Regions from separate parts of the Blastococcus sp. SYSU DS0617 genome, predicted to be linked through region 4. Evidence: riboswitches for the same ligand, from Rfam matches in the RefSeq annotation. Region 4 holds a riboswitch; each other region holds the start of a gene.

The links. Region 4 has a riboswitch for cyclic di-AMP ahead of ACI793_RS13320 (C40 family peptidase). Riboswitches for the same ligand answer to the same signal wherever they lie in the genome.
Region 1: linked by a shared signal. The riboswitch ahead of ACI793_RS12745 (C40 family peptidase) and the one ahead of ACI793_RS13320 (C40 family peptidase) in region 4 are both predicted to bind cyclic di-AMP.
Region 2: linked by a shared signal. The riboswitch ahead of ACI793_RS17965 (aggregation-promoting factor C-terminal-like domain-containing protein) and the one ahead of ACI793_RS13320 (C40 family peptidase) in region 4 are both predicted to bind cyclic di-AMP.
Region 3: linked by a shared signal. The riboswitch ahead of ACI793_RS13765 (hypothetical protein) and the one ahead of ACI793_RS13320 (C40 family peptidase) in region 4 are both predicted to bind cyclic di-AMP.

What each region holds. Positions count from the first base shown of each region.
Region 1 is NZ_JBJHAO010000010.1:84,003-87,388, forward strand. Features, by position in the region: gene ACI793_RS12735 (D-alanyl-D-alanine carboxypeptidase family protein) at 1-1,252, shown strand, start outside; gene ACI793_RS12740 (hypothetical protein) at 1,315-1,641, shown strand; cyclic di-AMP (ydaO/yuaA leader) riboswitch at 1,836-2,017, shown strand; gene ACI793_RS12745 (C40 family peptidase) at 2,112-3,203, shown strand.
Region 2 is NZ_JBJHAO010000021.1:30,370-33,755, forward strand. Features, by position in the region: gene ACI793_RS17955 (SDR family NAD(P)-dependent oxidoreductase) at 1-272, shown strand, start outside; gene ACI793_RS17960 (class I SAM-dependent methyltransferase) at 277-918, shown strand; cyclic di-AMP (ydaO/yuaA leader) riboswitch at 1,044-1,197, shown strand; gene ACI793_RS17965 (aggregation-promoting factor C-terminal-like domain-containing protein) at 1,274-2,119, shown strand; gene ACI793_RS17970 (glycoside hydrolase family 3 N-terminal domain-containing protein) at 2,215-3,386, opposite strand, start outside.
Region 3 is NZ_JBJHAO010000012.1:4,806-8,191, forward strand. Features, by position in the region: gene ACI793_RS13755 (phosphoenolpyruvate carboxykinase (GTP)) at 1-701, opposite strand, end outside; gene ACI793_RS13760 (SGNH/GDSL hydrolase family protein) at 979-1,836, shown strand; cyclic di-AMP (ydaO/yuaA leader) riboswitch at 2,094-2,257, shown strand; gene ACI793_RS13765 (hypothetical protein) at 2,474-3,386, shown strand, end outside.
Region 4 is NZ_JBJHAO010000011.1:51,950-55,335, forward strand. Features, by position in the region: gene ACI793_RS13310 (HAD domain-containing protein) at 1-273, opposite strand, end outside; gene ACI793_RS13315 (WhiB family transcriptional regulator) at 318-689, opposite strand; gene ACI793_RS13320 (C40 family peptidase) at 918-1,469, opposite strand; cyclic di-AMP (ydaO/yuaA leader) riboswitch at 1,485-1,643, opposite strand; gene ACI793_RS13325 (hypothetical protein) at 2,043-2,768, shown strand; gene ACI793_RS13330 (sensor histidine kinase) at 2,805-3,386, shown strand, end outside.

The DNA.
Region 1 (3,386 bases), on a different contig from region 4:
GCGGGCCGCCGTCGCGCAGCAGCAGCAGGCCGCGGCAGCGCTCGAGCAGGCGCGGACCCGTGCCGACGAGGTGGGCGCCCGGGTGGCCGAGCTGGAGGCGGCGGCCTCGGCGGTGACCGACGAGCTGGACGCCGCGCTCGGGGCGGTGGACCGCCAGCTGGCGCAGCTCCAGCGGGAGCAGGTCGAGGTCAACGACCGGACGGCGGCGAGCTGGCGGGCCTACCTCGACCAGCTGACCGCCGCCGGGATCGTCCCGCCGCCGTCGGCGGAGCTGGGCGACCCCGCCGCCGGCCTGCCCGCGCGCCTGGTGCCGGTCGGTGCCGCCGGCGGAGGTGCCCAGCGCGGAGCCGCACAGCTCCCCGGCCGGCCCGCATCCCTGCTCGTGCTGCCCGCCGAGACGCTCGCGGCGGTGACCGCGGCCATGGACGCGCTGGGACTGCCCTACGCGCCCGGTACCGCCGGTCCCGAGTCCTGGGACTGCGGCTCGCTGGTGCAGTCGGTCTACGGGCGGGCCGGCGTCGCGCTGCCCGGGAGCCAGGCGGAGCTCTTCGCCGTCACGGCGCCGGTCGCTGCCGCCGACGTGCTCCCCGGTGACCTGGTCTTCCTCGGCACCCCGGAGGCCGGGCTCGGGCACGTGGGGATCGCGCTCGACCCGCGCACCATGCTCGCGGCCGACGCCAGGGCGGGCGCCGTCGTGGTGCGCACCCTGCCCGCCGACGAGGTGCTCGGTGTCGGCCGGCCGAGCCTCGGTCGGCGCGCGCCCGCGGTGGCGCCGGGGCCGACGGGGGACGCCCTGCGCGTGGAGTGCGGCAACGCGGTCTACCCGCCCAGCTACGGCGGGGCGCGGCAGTGGGGCGGGTACCCCAACGGGCTCATCCCGCCCAGCGCGATGTGCCCGCTGGGCGCGGCGGGGCACTCGCTGCGCTGCGACGCCGCTGCGGCCTACCGGGCCATGTCGGCGGCCTACGCCGCCGCGTTCGGCGGGCCGCTCTGCATCACCGACTCCTACCGGACCTACGCCGGCCAGGTGAAGCTCTACGGCGAGAAGCCCGCGCTGGCCGCGGTCCCCGGGACGAGCAACCACGGCTGGGGGCTGGCCGTCGACCTGTGCGGCGGCATCGAGACCTTCGGGACGCCGCAGTACGGCTGGATGGCGGCCAACGCCGGGCGGTTCGGTTTCCTGCACCCGACGTGGGCCGACCCGGGCAACGGTCGCGAGGAGCCGTGGCACTGGGAGTACGCAGGCAGCTGACCGTCCGGGACGGGATTGTCGGTGGCCGCTCCTACCGTGCGCATGACTCACGGAGGAGAGACATGCTCATCGACTGCGATACCTGCACCGTCCGGGGCGCCGGCTGCGCCGACTGCGTCGTCACCGTGCTGCTCGGTGCTCCACCAGGGTGGGAGGGCGTCGACCCGGTCGTGGTGCCGATGGCCGGCCGCGCCCGCAGCGGCGGCCCCGCGCCGGCCGCCGAGGACGTCGTCGTGCCACCGCCCGGTGTGGTGGTGGAGTTCGACGACGTCGAACGCCGGGCCGTCCGCGCGCTGGCCGAGTACGGGCTGGTGCCGCCCCTGCGTCACCGCGACGGCTCCGGGGCGGCCGACGACGGCGGGATCTCGCCCGACCGACGTACCGGCTGACGCACTCGCCGGCGAGCTCAGTGGCTGCGGACCGTGCTTGTACCCCTACTCTCGGCTGCCACTGTGGAGGCGCGCGGAGAGGGTCGAGATTCTCGTCACAGGTTTAACTGCTGTCTCCGTTTGTCACGGACACATCACGAACGTAGGGTCGTCGCGTCCGACCGGGTGGTCGTCATCCGCAGACGGGTGGCCTCGGCCGGACACCGCCGAATCACCGCACGACGTCCGACCGGTCGTCCGAGGTGAACCGGGGACCCACCGCAGTCCTGGGGTGAGTTCTCCTGTGAGGGCCGGTCCGCCGGTGAGCAGGAGATAGGGCCGTTTCTTCCCCGCCCGAACCCGTCAGCTAACTCGGTAGGCGGTGACGAGGAAGAAATGGAGAGCCGCCGCTCGTGGCGACCCCGCACGCTTCACCGACGCATGTCCTCGCACCCTTCCGCCCCGATCCTCCGGCCGGCTCCGCCCGCCGGGTGGGCCGCCTCCGCGCCGGCCTGCTCATCGGGGCCACCACTGCACTGACCTTCACCATGGTCCCGGGCACCGCCTCCGCGGAGCCGGGCCGCGCCACCAGCACCGCCGAGGCCGCGCAGATGGTCGCCGAGGCCAGCCACGAGCTGGAGGTCGTGTCCGAGCAGCTGAACGAGGCGAAGGTGCAGCTCGAGCGCCAGCAGGCGGCCGTGGAGAGCGCCGCCCTCGCCGCCTACGCGGCCGACGTCGAGCGCGCTGCCCTCGACGGGCGGATCCGCCAGCTGGCTCGCACCGCCTACACCGGCGGCGGCAGGGCCCTCACCCAGCTCGACGTCATGCTGACCAGCGATTCGGCCGACGAGTTCGTCTCCCAGCTCGGCACGCTGGACGCCATCGCGGGGCGTACCAACGCCGCCGTCGGCGAGGTCGCCGAGGCCTCCGAGCGCGCCGAGGCCGCCCGCGCCGAGGCGCAGGAGGCTCGCGAGCAGGCCGAGGAGAGCGTCGAGCAGATCGAGGCGAAGCAGGACGACCTCGAGGTCAGGATCGCGGACTACCAGCGGCAGTACGCGGCTCTGGACGCCGCACAGCGCGCTGCCGTCGAGCGCGCCCACGCCGACGAGCAGTTGGCCCGGGCCTCGCGGTCCGAGCGCACCGCCCCCTCGTCCGCCGCCTCCTCGTCCGCCGCCTCCTCGGCGGGCAGCAGCGCCCCGGCGGCCCCCGCGCCGAGAGCTGCCGCGCCCAGCGGTGCCGCCCAGGTGGCGGTGAACACCGCACTGGCCCAGGTCGGGGACCGCTACGTGTGGGGCGCCGGCGGGCCGGACGCCTTCGACTGCTCGGGCCTGACGTCCTACGCCTACCGCGCCGCGGGCATCTCGCTGCCGCACTCCAGCCGCAGCCAGTCGCAGATGGGCCGGCCGGTCTCCCGGGGCGAGCTCCAGCCCGGCGACCTGCTGTTCTTCTACAGCCCGGTCAGCCACGTGGCCATGTACATCGGGAACGGCAAGATGGTGCACGCCTCCACCTCGAGCCAGCCGGTGAAGGTCGACAACGTCGACTCCTTCCCGAGCTACAACAGCGCCCGCCGCGTCGTCTGACGGACACGCGACCCGCTCGACGAGGGCCGGCGATCTCCCGCGCGGAGGTCGCCGGCCCTCGTCGTCCGGTCGTCGTGGCCCGTCCGGGGCCTCCGGAAGGCCACGAGCGGGAGGGCGATGCGAGCCGTCACTAGGATCGAGGCCGTGCGTGCCGGTGCCCCGTGGTGATGACGCCGCGGACCC
Region 2 (3,386 bases), on a different contig from region 4:
AGAGCGCGCGCCTGGGTTCGGGGGTGGACCCCGCCGAGGTCGCGGAGGGCCGTGCGCAGATGGCCAGGCTGCTGCGCATCCCACCGGAGAAGGCCGCCGCGCAGATCGTGACCGCCATCGAGAAGCGCCGTCCCCGGCTGCTCATCGGTCTCAGCGCGCGGGTGCCTGACGCACTCGTGCGGCTGCGGCCGGGGAGCTACTGGCGGCTCGTCGCCCGGGGCATCGCCGCCCGGGGCTCCTCCGCCCGGGGCGGGGCGGCCACGCGAGACTGACCGGGTGACCGTCCCCGCCGAGTTCATCCGCGCCCACACCCGCCCCGTGCGTCCGTCGCTGGTGCCCGAGGTGCGGCTGCTGGTCGCCGCCGACGTCGTCGCGCTGTGGGAGGCGATGGCGGTGGAGCAGGGTCGGACCGCCCAGGAGCCGCCCTTCTGGGCGGCGGCCTGGCCCGGTGGTCAGGCCCTGGCCCGCTACGTGCTCGATCACCCGGAGGTCGTCGCGGGCCGCTCGGTGCTGGACCTGGGCGCCGGCAGCGGGCTGGTCGCCGTCGCGGCGGTCATGGCCGGCGCGACGCGGGTCGTGGCCAGCGAGATCGATCCCTTCGGGCTGGCCGCCATCCCGGAGAACGCGGCGCTGAACGGCGTGGCCGGGATCGAGCCGGTGGGCGATCTGCTGGGGGAGGGGCCGCCGTCGGTCGACGTCGTCCTGGCCGGCGACGTCTGCTACGACCGGATCATGACCGACCGGGTGCTGCCGTTCCTGGACGCCGTCCGGGCCACGGGCGCCGAGGTGCTGATCGGGGACCCCGGCCGGCCGTACCTGCCGCACCACCGGCTGGTCGAGGCCGCCGTCCACGACGTCGTCGACACCGAAGGCGGGCCTGCCCGCGTCCGCCGGACGACGGTGTGGCGGCTGCCGTGAATCCGTCCCGGCCGTGAACGGGAGATGCGTCACGTCGGTAAATACGTTCACGGCATTGTCACGAACCGATAACAGCCGTTACGTTGGCCCGGTCCGGCCGGCGGCTCCCTCACCCGAGGGTTCCGCGCCGGGCGCCGCCGAATCGCCCCGAGAGGCGAGCCGGGGACCCACCGACGTACTGGGGTGAATCCCGGCCCCGGACCTCCAGTCCGGGGCGGGGTAGGGCTGCTTCCCGCCCGAACCCGTCAGCTAACCCGGTAGGCGGCTCACGGAAGAACTGGACAGCCGCAGGCTCTCGCCGCCCCTGGGGGGCGGCTGCTCTGCTGCGCCCTGACCCCCGGAGCAGAACCTCCTCATGAACCTCCGCACCACCGTGAACGCACGTCTCCGCAACCGCCCGCCGCTGGGTGCCCGCCGGTCCGTCGCCCTCATCGGCGTGGCCACGGCCGGCGCCGTCATGGTCGGCGTCCTCTCCGCCGGGGAGCCCGAGGCGCAGGCCGTCGCGCAGACCGAGTCGATGAGCGTCGCCCAGCAGCTCGGCATCACGGCGGAGCCGGCGCCCGCGCTGGACACCGACGTCGTCGCGCCGCTGGAGAAGCTGGCCGCCAGCCGGAGCGCGCGGGACGCCGAGCAGACGGCCGCTGCGCTGAACCAGCTGGCCGCCGAGCAGGCCGAGCACGACCGCCGCGCGGCCGAGGAGGCCGCCCGGCTCGCGGCCGAGGAGGCGGCCCGGGTGGAGGCCGCCCGCGCCGCCGAGGCAGCCCGTGCCGCGGAGGCCGCCCGCGCCGCCGAGGCGGCTCGCGCCGCGGAAGCCGCCCGCGCCGCGGAGGCCGCCCGCGCCGCACGTGCCGCTCGCCCGGCCGCCCCCGCCCCCGCTCCCCGCGCGGCAGCGGCAGCACCCGCCGCGCCGTCGGGCTCCTACCAGAGCTACGCCCTGCAGAAGCTCGGCGGCAACAGCTCCCAGTTCTCCTGCCTCGAGAAGCTGTGGGGCAAGGAGAGCGGCTGGAACCCCAACGCGCAGAACCCGCGCAGCACCGCGTACGGCATCGCGCAGTTCCTGGACAGCACCTGGGCCGGCACCGGTATCGCGAAGACCTCCGACGGCTACCGCCAGATCGACGCCGGGCTGATCTACATCAACAACCGCTTCGGTTCGCCCTGCGGCGCCTGGTCGCACTCGCAGGCCAAGGGCTGGTACTGACCTGAGCCCCGCGGCCGGGATCGCGTGATCCCGGTGCCTCGACGCCACGGAGCCGCCGAGATCAGCTGATCTCGGCGGCTCCGTGCGTGCCGGGCTCAGCCGAGCAGCCCGGCCTCGGCCTTCGCGAGCAGCGCGGTGTGCACGGCGGAGTCGACGACGGCTGCGAACGCCGGGTCGGCCGCGTCCCGGGCCAGCACCGCCTCCAGCATGGCCGGGAAGGTGTCGGGGGCGACCGTCAGCACGAGGGTCCCGCCCGCAGCGAGGAAGCGCACCGCCCGCTCGCCCACCGGGACGTGCGTCACCGCGACCGCGCTCCCCAGGTCGTCGGAGATGACCGGGCCGGAGAAGCCCAGCTCCCCGCGCAGCAGGTCGCCGATGACCACCGGCGAGAAGGCCGCCCGGGAGGCCGGGTCGATCCGGCTGTAGGTCGCCGACGACATCATCACCATCGGCTCCGCCTCGGTCCGGGACAGCGTCTCCGCGAACGCGGTCACCTGGTCGTCCCCGGCCGTGGTGACCGCGTCGACGACGTCCGCGGTGTCGTCGGTGTTCCCGCGCACCAGGCCCAGCCCCGGGAAGTGCTTGAGCGTCGAGGTGACCCCTGCCGCCGCCAGTCCGTCGACGACGGCCGTCGCGGCCGGGACGACCTCCGCGCCGGTGCTGCCGTACTGCCGGTCGAAGAAGCCGATCGGGCCGTTGTCGGCCTCGGTGCCCGCCGGGACGACGTCGACCACCGGCGCGAGGTTGAGGTTCACGCCGGCGCCGCTCAGCCGGCGGCCCAGCTCGCCGGCGAGGTCCGCGAGCTGGTCGCCGGGCAGGTCGCCCTGGACCGTGGCGCTGGGCAGGCGCTCGAAGCCCTCGCCCTTGAGGGTCTGCACGCTGCCGCCCTCCTGGTCGACGGCGATCCACAGCCCCGGCCCGGTGTTCTGCTCCCGCCAGGCCGCGGTGAGCGCGGACAGCTGTGCCGCGGACTCCGTGGGCCGCCCGGCCAGGAACACCCCACCCGCGCCCTGCTCGACCAGCCGGGCGCCGGTGGCCAGGGAATCGGCGGGGACGCCGACCACGAACAGCTGCGCGACCTGCTCGCGGCGGTCCAGGCCGGCGAGCGCATCAGCCACCCGCGCCTCGGCGTCGTTCCCGGGAACCGGGGAGCCGGGCGCCTCCGACGGGGACGGGGACGGCTGCGCGGCGGAGGAGGAGGGAGCCGGGGTCGATGCGGAGCCGCCGGCGCCCGGCTCGCCCCCGCAGGCGGCCAGTCCCGCCGTGA
Region 3 (3,386 bases), on a different contig from region 4:
GAGGCCCAGCCGTCGTAGGTCGCCTGGCGCAGGCCGTGGGCGATCTTGCCCAGCAGCGCGTTGCCGCCGTAGGACGAGCCGTAGTGCAGGATCGTGCGCTCGTCGGCGATGGTGACGAAGTAGCGCTGGTCGTCCGCGGTGCCCTGGCCCAGGTTGTCCAGGTCGCCGGTGACGTGCACGCCGCGGACGAAGTAGTCCGGGTCGGCGAGCTCGTTGACGTACTGCACGCCCACCCGCGCCATGCGGATCATGTGCAGCACGACCGTGCGGGTGTCCGTGAGCTCGACGCCGGTGGCGTAGGGCTGCAGCGGGGAGCCGGGCGGGGCCATCACGTAGGGGACGACGTACATCGTCTTGCCCGCGGACTTGCCGGCCATCCGCTCCTCGAGCATCGGCCGCATCTCCGACGCCGGGCGCCAGTTGTTGTACTCGCCCTTGTCGTCGGGGTCGTTCGTCGCGACGACCGTGCGCTCCTCGGAGCGCGCCGTGTCCTTCGGGTGGCTGCGGGAGTAGTAGCGACCCTTCCCGGCCGGCAGGAGCTCACCCGCGTCGAGCGACTCCTGGATCAGCCGCGCGTCGTCGGAGGCGTTGATGACCTCCACGCGCTCGGCGCCGGTGTGCTGTGCCCAGTGCTTCACGTAGGACCGGACGGCTTCGTTCGTCAGTCCGGCTTCGTCCAGTACCGCATCTATGGCAGTCACGAGGATCCTCTCCATCCGCTACGACCCACCTTCTCGTCCCGGGCACGATCCAGCCACCGCGCCACTCTGCGAGGGAGTGGTGTGGACCCCTGATCGGGAAATCGTTCGGTGATGGTGTCAGGCGTGTTACCGCTGATGTACGCCGGGAGGCCTCCGGACCGCCCACGGACATCCGGAAGGGGTACGTCCCACGCTCGCCGGTGTGACGGGCGTAACTCCGGGATCGGGCCGTCGTTGTCCCGTGCGGCCTGTCCACGCCCCCCTCCGGAGCTGCTCCGTGCGCCGTCTCGCCGCCGTCCTGTCGGCCCTGTTCGTATCCCTCGTGCTGGTCGCGCCACCGGTGCAGGCGCACGGCGGGAACGGCCCGGTCCGCTACGTCGCGCTGGGCGACTCCTACAGCGCGGCGTCCGGCGTCCTGCCGGCCGACCTCACCGCCCCGCCGCAGTGCCTGCGCTCGACGGCCAACTACCCGCACGTCATCGCCGCGGCCACCGGTGCCCGGCTCACCGACGTCACGTGCGGGGGCGCGGACACCGGTGACTACCTCGCCGCCCAGTACCCGGGGGTGGCGCCGCAGCTGGACGCGGTCACCCGCGACACGCAGGTGATCACGATGACCATCGGCGGCAACGACAGCGGCGTGTTCATCGACTCGATCACCCGCTGCGGCGCAGCGGGGCTCTCCACGCTGGGCCGGGGGAGCCCGTGCCGCGACCGGTACGGCTCCTCCTTCGAGGACACCATCCGCAGCACCACGTACCCGTCGCTGGTCCAGGTGCTCCGGGCGGTGCGGACCAAGGCCCCGCGCGCCGAGGTCGCGATCCTCGGCTACCCGTCGATCCTGCCGGCCACCGGCGGCTGCTTCCCGCAGATGCCCGTCGCGGAGGGCGACGTCCCGTACCTGCGGGGCGTGCAGGCCACGCTGAACGACGCCATCCGCCGGGCGGCCAAAGCCACGGGCGTGACCTACGTGGACATGAGCCGGGTGTCGGAGGGGCACGACGCCTGCCAGCCGCTCGGGGTCCGCTGGGTGGAGCCGGTCGTCGGAGGCACCAACCCGGTGGTCGTGCACCCCAACGCCCTGGGCGAGGCGCGGATGGCGTCCCAGGCGATGACGGTCCTGCGCCGCCTCTGAGCCCGGCCGGCGCACACCGGCGCTCGGAGCCGGCGGCCGGACCCCGGCGCTCCTATCCGGCCGCTGGTTCCCGTCGCGCTCCAGGGGCACCGGAGGGCGGGGAGAGCTGGTTCCGCCCCTCCCGGCCGGGTGCAGACGGGCCGCGACGGGCGCCCGGCTCGTCGATCGGGGCGACGACCTGGCCATTTGTCACGGATGCATAACGGTGCCTACCGTCATGGTGTCCGCCGGTCGCCACGTCCCCCTCCCGGGGAGTTCGGCGGACGCCGCTGAGTCGCCGTCGTCCCCGTGGGGCGCCGGTGAGCCGGGGACCCACCGCAGCACTGGGGTGAATCGCGCACCGGGCACGTGTCCGTTGCGCGTAGGGCACTTCTGAGCCCGAATCCGTCAGCTAACCCGGTAAGCGGATCGGAAGAACGGAGAGCCGCCGGATGGCGCGCCCCTGCACCGCCGCTGGACCTGCCCGCACCCACCACCGACGGCGGGTCCACCCGCACGGCTGAGCCGCGCCCACCGCTCCTACGCACGTCCGCCTGCAGGCGCGCGTGCCCGGAGTGCAGTCCCGCAGATCCCACTCGTGCAGCGCCGCGCCCCGTGCCGGGGTGTCGCTGCCCCACGTCTCGGAGCACCCGCACCCATGAACGTCCGCACCACGATCTCCGGCGCCCGCCGCCGGCACTCCTCCCCGCGCCGCCGTCGACCGGTCGGCGTGCGCACCGGCACCTACCTCGCGTCCGCCGCCGCGGGCCTCGTCCTGGCCACCGCGCTCATCGGCAGCGAGGTCGCCCCGCGGGCCGACGCGGTGGGCGCTGGTGCCGTGAGCGTCGAGCCGGCTCCCGCCCCCTCCGGGTCGGGAAGCGTCGCCGGGCAGCTCGGGATCGACGCCTCGACCGCCCCGGACGACGCGGCGGACCGGCTCGAGCCGCTCCAGGAGCTGGCCGCCAGCCGCAGCAGCCGGGACGACGCGGCGGCCGCTGCCGGTCTCGCCCAGGCCGCCGCGGACCAGGCCGCGCTGGACCAGCAGCGCGCCGAGGCGGAGGCCGCCGCCCGGCGCGCTGCCGAGGAGGCGGCCGGGATGAAGGCGGCGGCGGCGTTCGCCGCGGCCGAGGAGGCGGCCGGGATGAAGGCGGCGGCCGCGTTCGCCGCGGCCGAGGAGGCGGCCGGGATGAAGGCGGCGGCCGCGTTCGCCGCTGCGGAAGAGGCGGCCGGGATGAAGGCCGCCGCGGCGATCGCCGCTGCCGAGGAGGCGGCCGGGATGAAGGCCGCCGCCGCGTTCGCCGCTGCCGAGGAGGCGGCCGCCGCAGCGCCGCCGGCCGCACCTGTCGCTGCCCCGCCCGCTCCGCCCGCTCCGGTCGCGCCCCCCGCTCCTCGGGCTCCGGCACCGGCACCGCCGGCACCGCCCGCGGCCCGGGCGCCCGCACCGGCCGCTGCACCGGCACCGGCTGCCCTCCCGGCACCCGCCCCGGTCGCCGCACGCGCCGTCGCGCGGATCACCAACAACGCCGGAGCGATCCGGCCGCAGGTGCAGGCGGCGGCGAACGCCGTGGTCA
Region 4 (3,386 bases):
GGGCAGGAGGTCCCGGCTGTGCGTGCGCAGTCCGCGGGGCAGCCCCAGCGGCTCGGCCAGCAGCCGGTCGGCCATCTCGGTCCAGGTGGTCAGCCACTGCAGTTCGACCCGGCCGGACTCGTGCAGCTCCCGCAGCCGGGCGACGACGGCGGGGTCCCAGGACAGCACGTAGCCGTTGAAGCGTCCGCGCTGCCAGCCCTCGGGGAGGTCCGGGCGCACCGCGTTCAGCACGCCGTCGACGTCGAGCAGCAGGACGGGCGGGGGAGAGGTCACCCCGTCGTCCTACCCCGAACGGGCCGGGGAGTCGCGACCACGCGTCAGGCGGTGATGGCGTCCCGGCGCTGCAGGCGCAGCCGCCGGCGCTCGCGCTCGGACAGCCCGCCCCAGATGCCGAAGCGCTCGTCGTTGGTCAGCGCGAACTCCAGGCACTCGGCCCGCACCTCGCACCCGGTGCAGACGCGCTTGGCGTCGCGGGTGGAGCCGCCCTTCTCCGGGAAGAAGGCCTCCGGGTCGGTCTCGCCGCACAGCGCCGACAGCCGCCACGACTCGTCGCCGCCGGCCGGCGCCGCTGCCCACGGCTCCGACCACGACTCCGCGGCCGGCTCGGACCACGGCTGCGGCCAGGCCGACTCGTCAGCGGCCGGAGAGGTGTCGGGGACCAGCGAGAGGAAGGGGCGGAACGAGGACACGGAGCACTCCAGGGGAAGCGGGGTGGTGACGGACCAGTACGGGCCGATCTCTCTCCGTAACGCTAACGCCGTCGAACCTCTCCGGCTCCGGCGTAAGCACCCCGAAACCGGGCCGTCCGTTTGGCGCTTTGTGTCGACTTGTCGGCACATCGACGTGTCGCCCCGTCGACGAACCGCCGGCCGGGTCCGCCCCCCGTGCGGGGGGCGCACCCGGCCGGGCGAGACGGATCAGACGACCCGGCGGGCGGTGTTGTAGCCCGGCACCGAGCTCACCGGCACGATCGAGACCGGCTTGCCGTAGGTCGAGGAGTGCACCATCACGCCGTAGCCCAGGTAGATGCCGACGTGGCCCACCGGGGAGTAGAAGAAGATCAGGTCACCGGCCCGCAGGTCGGCGCGGCTGACGTAGTGCCCCGCCGTCGACTGGGCGCGGGAGGTGCGCGGCAGGTGGACGCCGACCGCCTGGAAGGACGAGTAGACGAGCCCGGAGCAGTCGAAGCCGCCGGGGCCCGTGCCGCCCCAGCGGTACGGCTTGCCCTGCTGGCCCATCGCCACGTGCGCCGCGGCCAGCGCCGTGTCGTACGACGACCATCCGTTGATGGCCGGGACCGCGGTGAGGGCCGGCGCCGATGCCTGGGACGGCAGCGAGGCGACGGCGCCGGGGGCGGGGCTCGCCGAGGCGGCCATCGGAGAGAGCGCGATTCCCGCGCCGGTGAGGAGGGCGAGCGCTGCCCCGCGGAAGGAGCGGCGGGTGATCGTGGACGTGCGAGTAGTCGTCATGGACGACGCGTTCTCCTGTTCTCCATCAACCGCCTACCGAGTTAGCTGACGGGTTCGGACGGGGAGATCGCCCGGCGCCACCGGCGGAGCCGGATCGCGCTTCACCCCAGTACTGCGGTGGGTCCCCGGCCCGGCGCCGAGAAGAGTCCGGCGCCGGTTCGGCGGTGTCCGACCGGGTGTCACCTGGGGCGGTGACGAACGGGGCCTCGGCCGGACCGCGACGACGCTAGGTCGGTCATCCGGCCGTCACAAAGTGACGGACGTGCGTCTCTGCGAGCGACTACCGGACCACCGCGGACCCGCTCCGGACGGGCGACTCGCGAGCCGACCACGGGGGACGCCGACGGTGCTCCGGGCGTGGCGGCACACGTGCCTAGCGGAACGCAACCGGCCGCTTACTTCGGTCCGGCGGCGTGGCGCAACGCACCGTCTCCGCCCGCTCGCGAGATCACTCCGCTGCGGACCGGTCCCGGCGAGATCAGGACCCTCGCCTCACGACGTCGGGACACCTCCCGCTCGACCGTGGTCCTCGCCCGGGCGGGAGGGACCCGCCAGGCGTTGGAGGTGGATCCCATGACCGCTGAGCCCGTGACCCCGGCTCCCGCGCGACCCGCGCCGCACGACCCGCCGGCCCCACGGCCGGCACCCTTCGGACGGCGCACCGCCATCGTCTGCCTGACCGTCGGCGCCGCGCTCAACCTCTCCGAGGCGCTGATCGGCAGGGTCGTCGGCCAGGGCGAATCGGTCGCCGGCAGCCTGGACGCCTGGGCCGAGCGCCCGACGCTCGCCACGGTCGGGCTGGTCGTCGGCACGATCGCCGTTCCGTTCCTGCTGCTGGGCCTGGTCGCCATGGCGCAACTCGTCCGACCGCGCATGCCGCGGCTGGGCACCACCGCCATGGTCCTCGGCTTCGTCGGCGCGCTCGGCTTCGTCGGCATCCACGCCGTCTCGATCATCGACCGCGCCGCCGTCGACCAGCCCGACCGTGCGGCGATGGTCGCCCTGATCGAGGACGCACAGACCAGCGCCCTCGCCGCGCTGATCCTGGTGCCGTTCCTGGTCGGCATGGCCGGCTCGGTGCTGCTCACCTCGATCGGCTACCTCCGCACCCGCGTGGTGCCGATCTGGATCCCCGTCGTCCTGCTGGTGTTCCTGGTCCTCGACTTCGGCGGGTTCCCGACCGGACCCGTCGACCCGCATTGGCTCTTCGCCGCTGCCTCTCTCGGCCTGGCCGTCACGATCGCGCAGCGGACCGATCTCCAGTGGTGGACCGGTCGCACCGACGAGACAACCCCCTGACCAGGAGCCATCAGGTCGGTTAGCGTCGCCCGCGAGGTGGACGAGCCCGTGGTCGAGGAGCGCGCGACGCAGAAGGGCCGGGCCGCCACGACGGCGGCCCGGCTCTCCGCCGCGGCCGCGATCGGCTACCTGGTCGTCGGGCTGGGGGCGCGTCTGGCCACCCCGGCGTCGGACCAGGTGGACCTCTTCGCGTCGCCGGAGCCGGTGGTCGGTCCGGCCATGGCGATCGTCGGCGCCGCGCTGCTCGGCCGTGTGCCGGGCCACCGGGTGCTGCAGCTCATGACCCTCATCGGCTGCTTCGCCTGCATCTACGCCGGGTCCGTCGGCCTCGCCGTCCACGGCTTCAGCGCCGGCGACGACCCGGCGCTGGTCTTTCGGGTGGCCGCCTGGCTCACCCTCTGGACCTGGGTGCCGTCGTTCGTCGCCTTCGCCACCCTGCTCCCGCTGATCTTCCCGGACGGGCGGCTGCCGTCGCGCCACTGGCGCCCGGTCGCGATCACCGCGGTCGCGCTCATCGCCACGATGTCGGTCCTCACCGCCTTCACCGACGTCCAGCCCGAGGGCGACCAGCCGGCGAACCCCGTCGCGATCGCGGTTCCCGACGCGTTCCTCGACGGG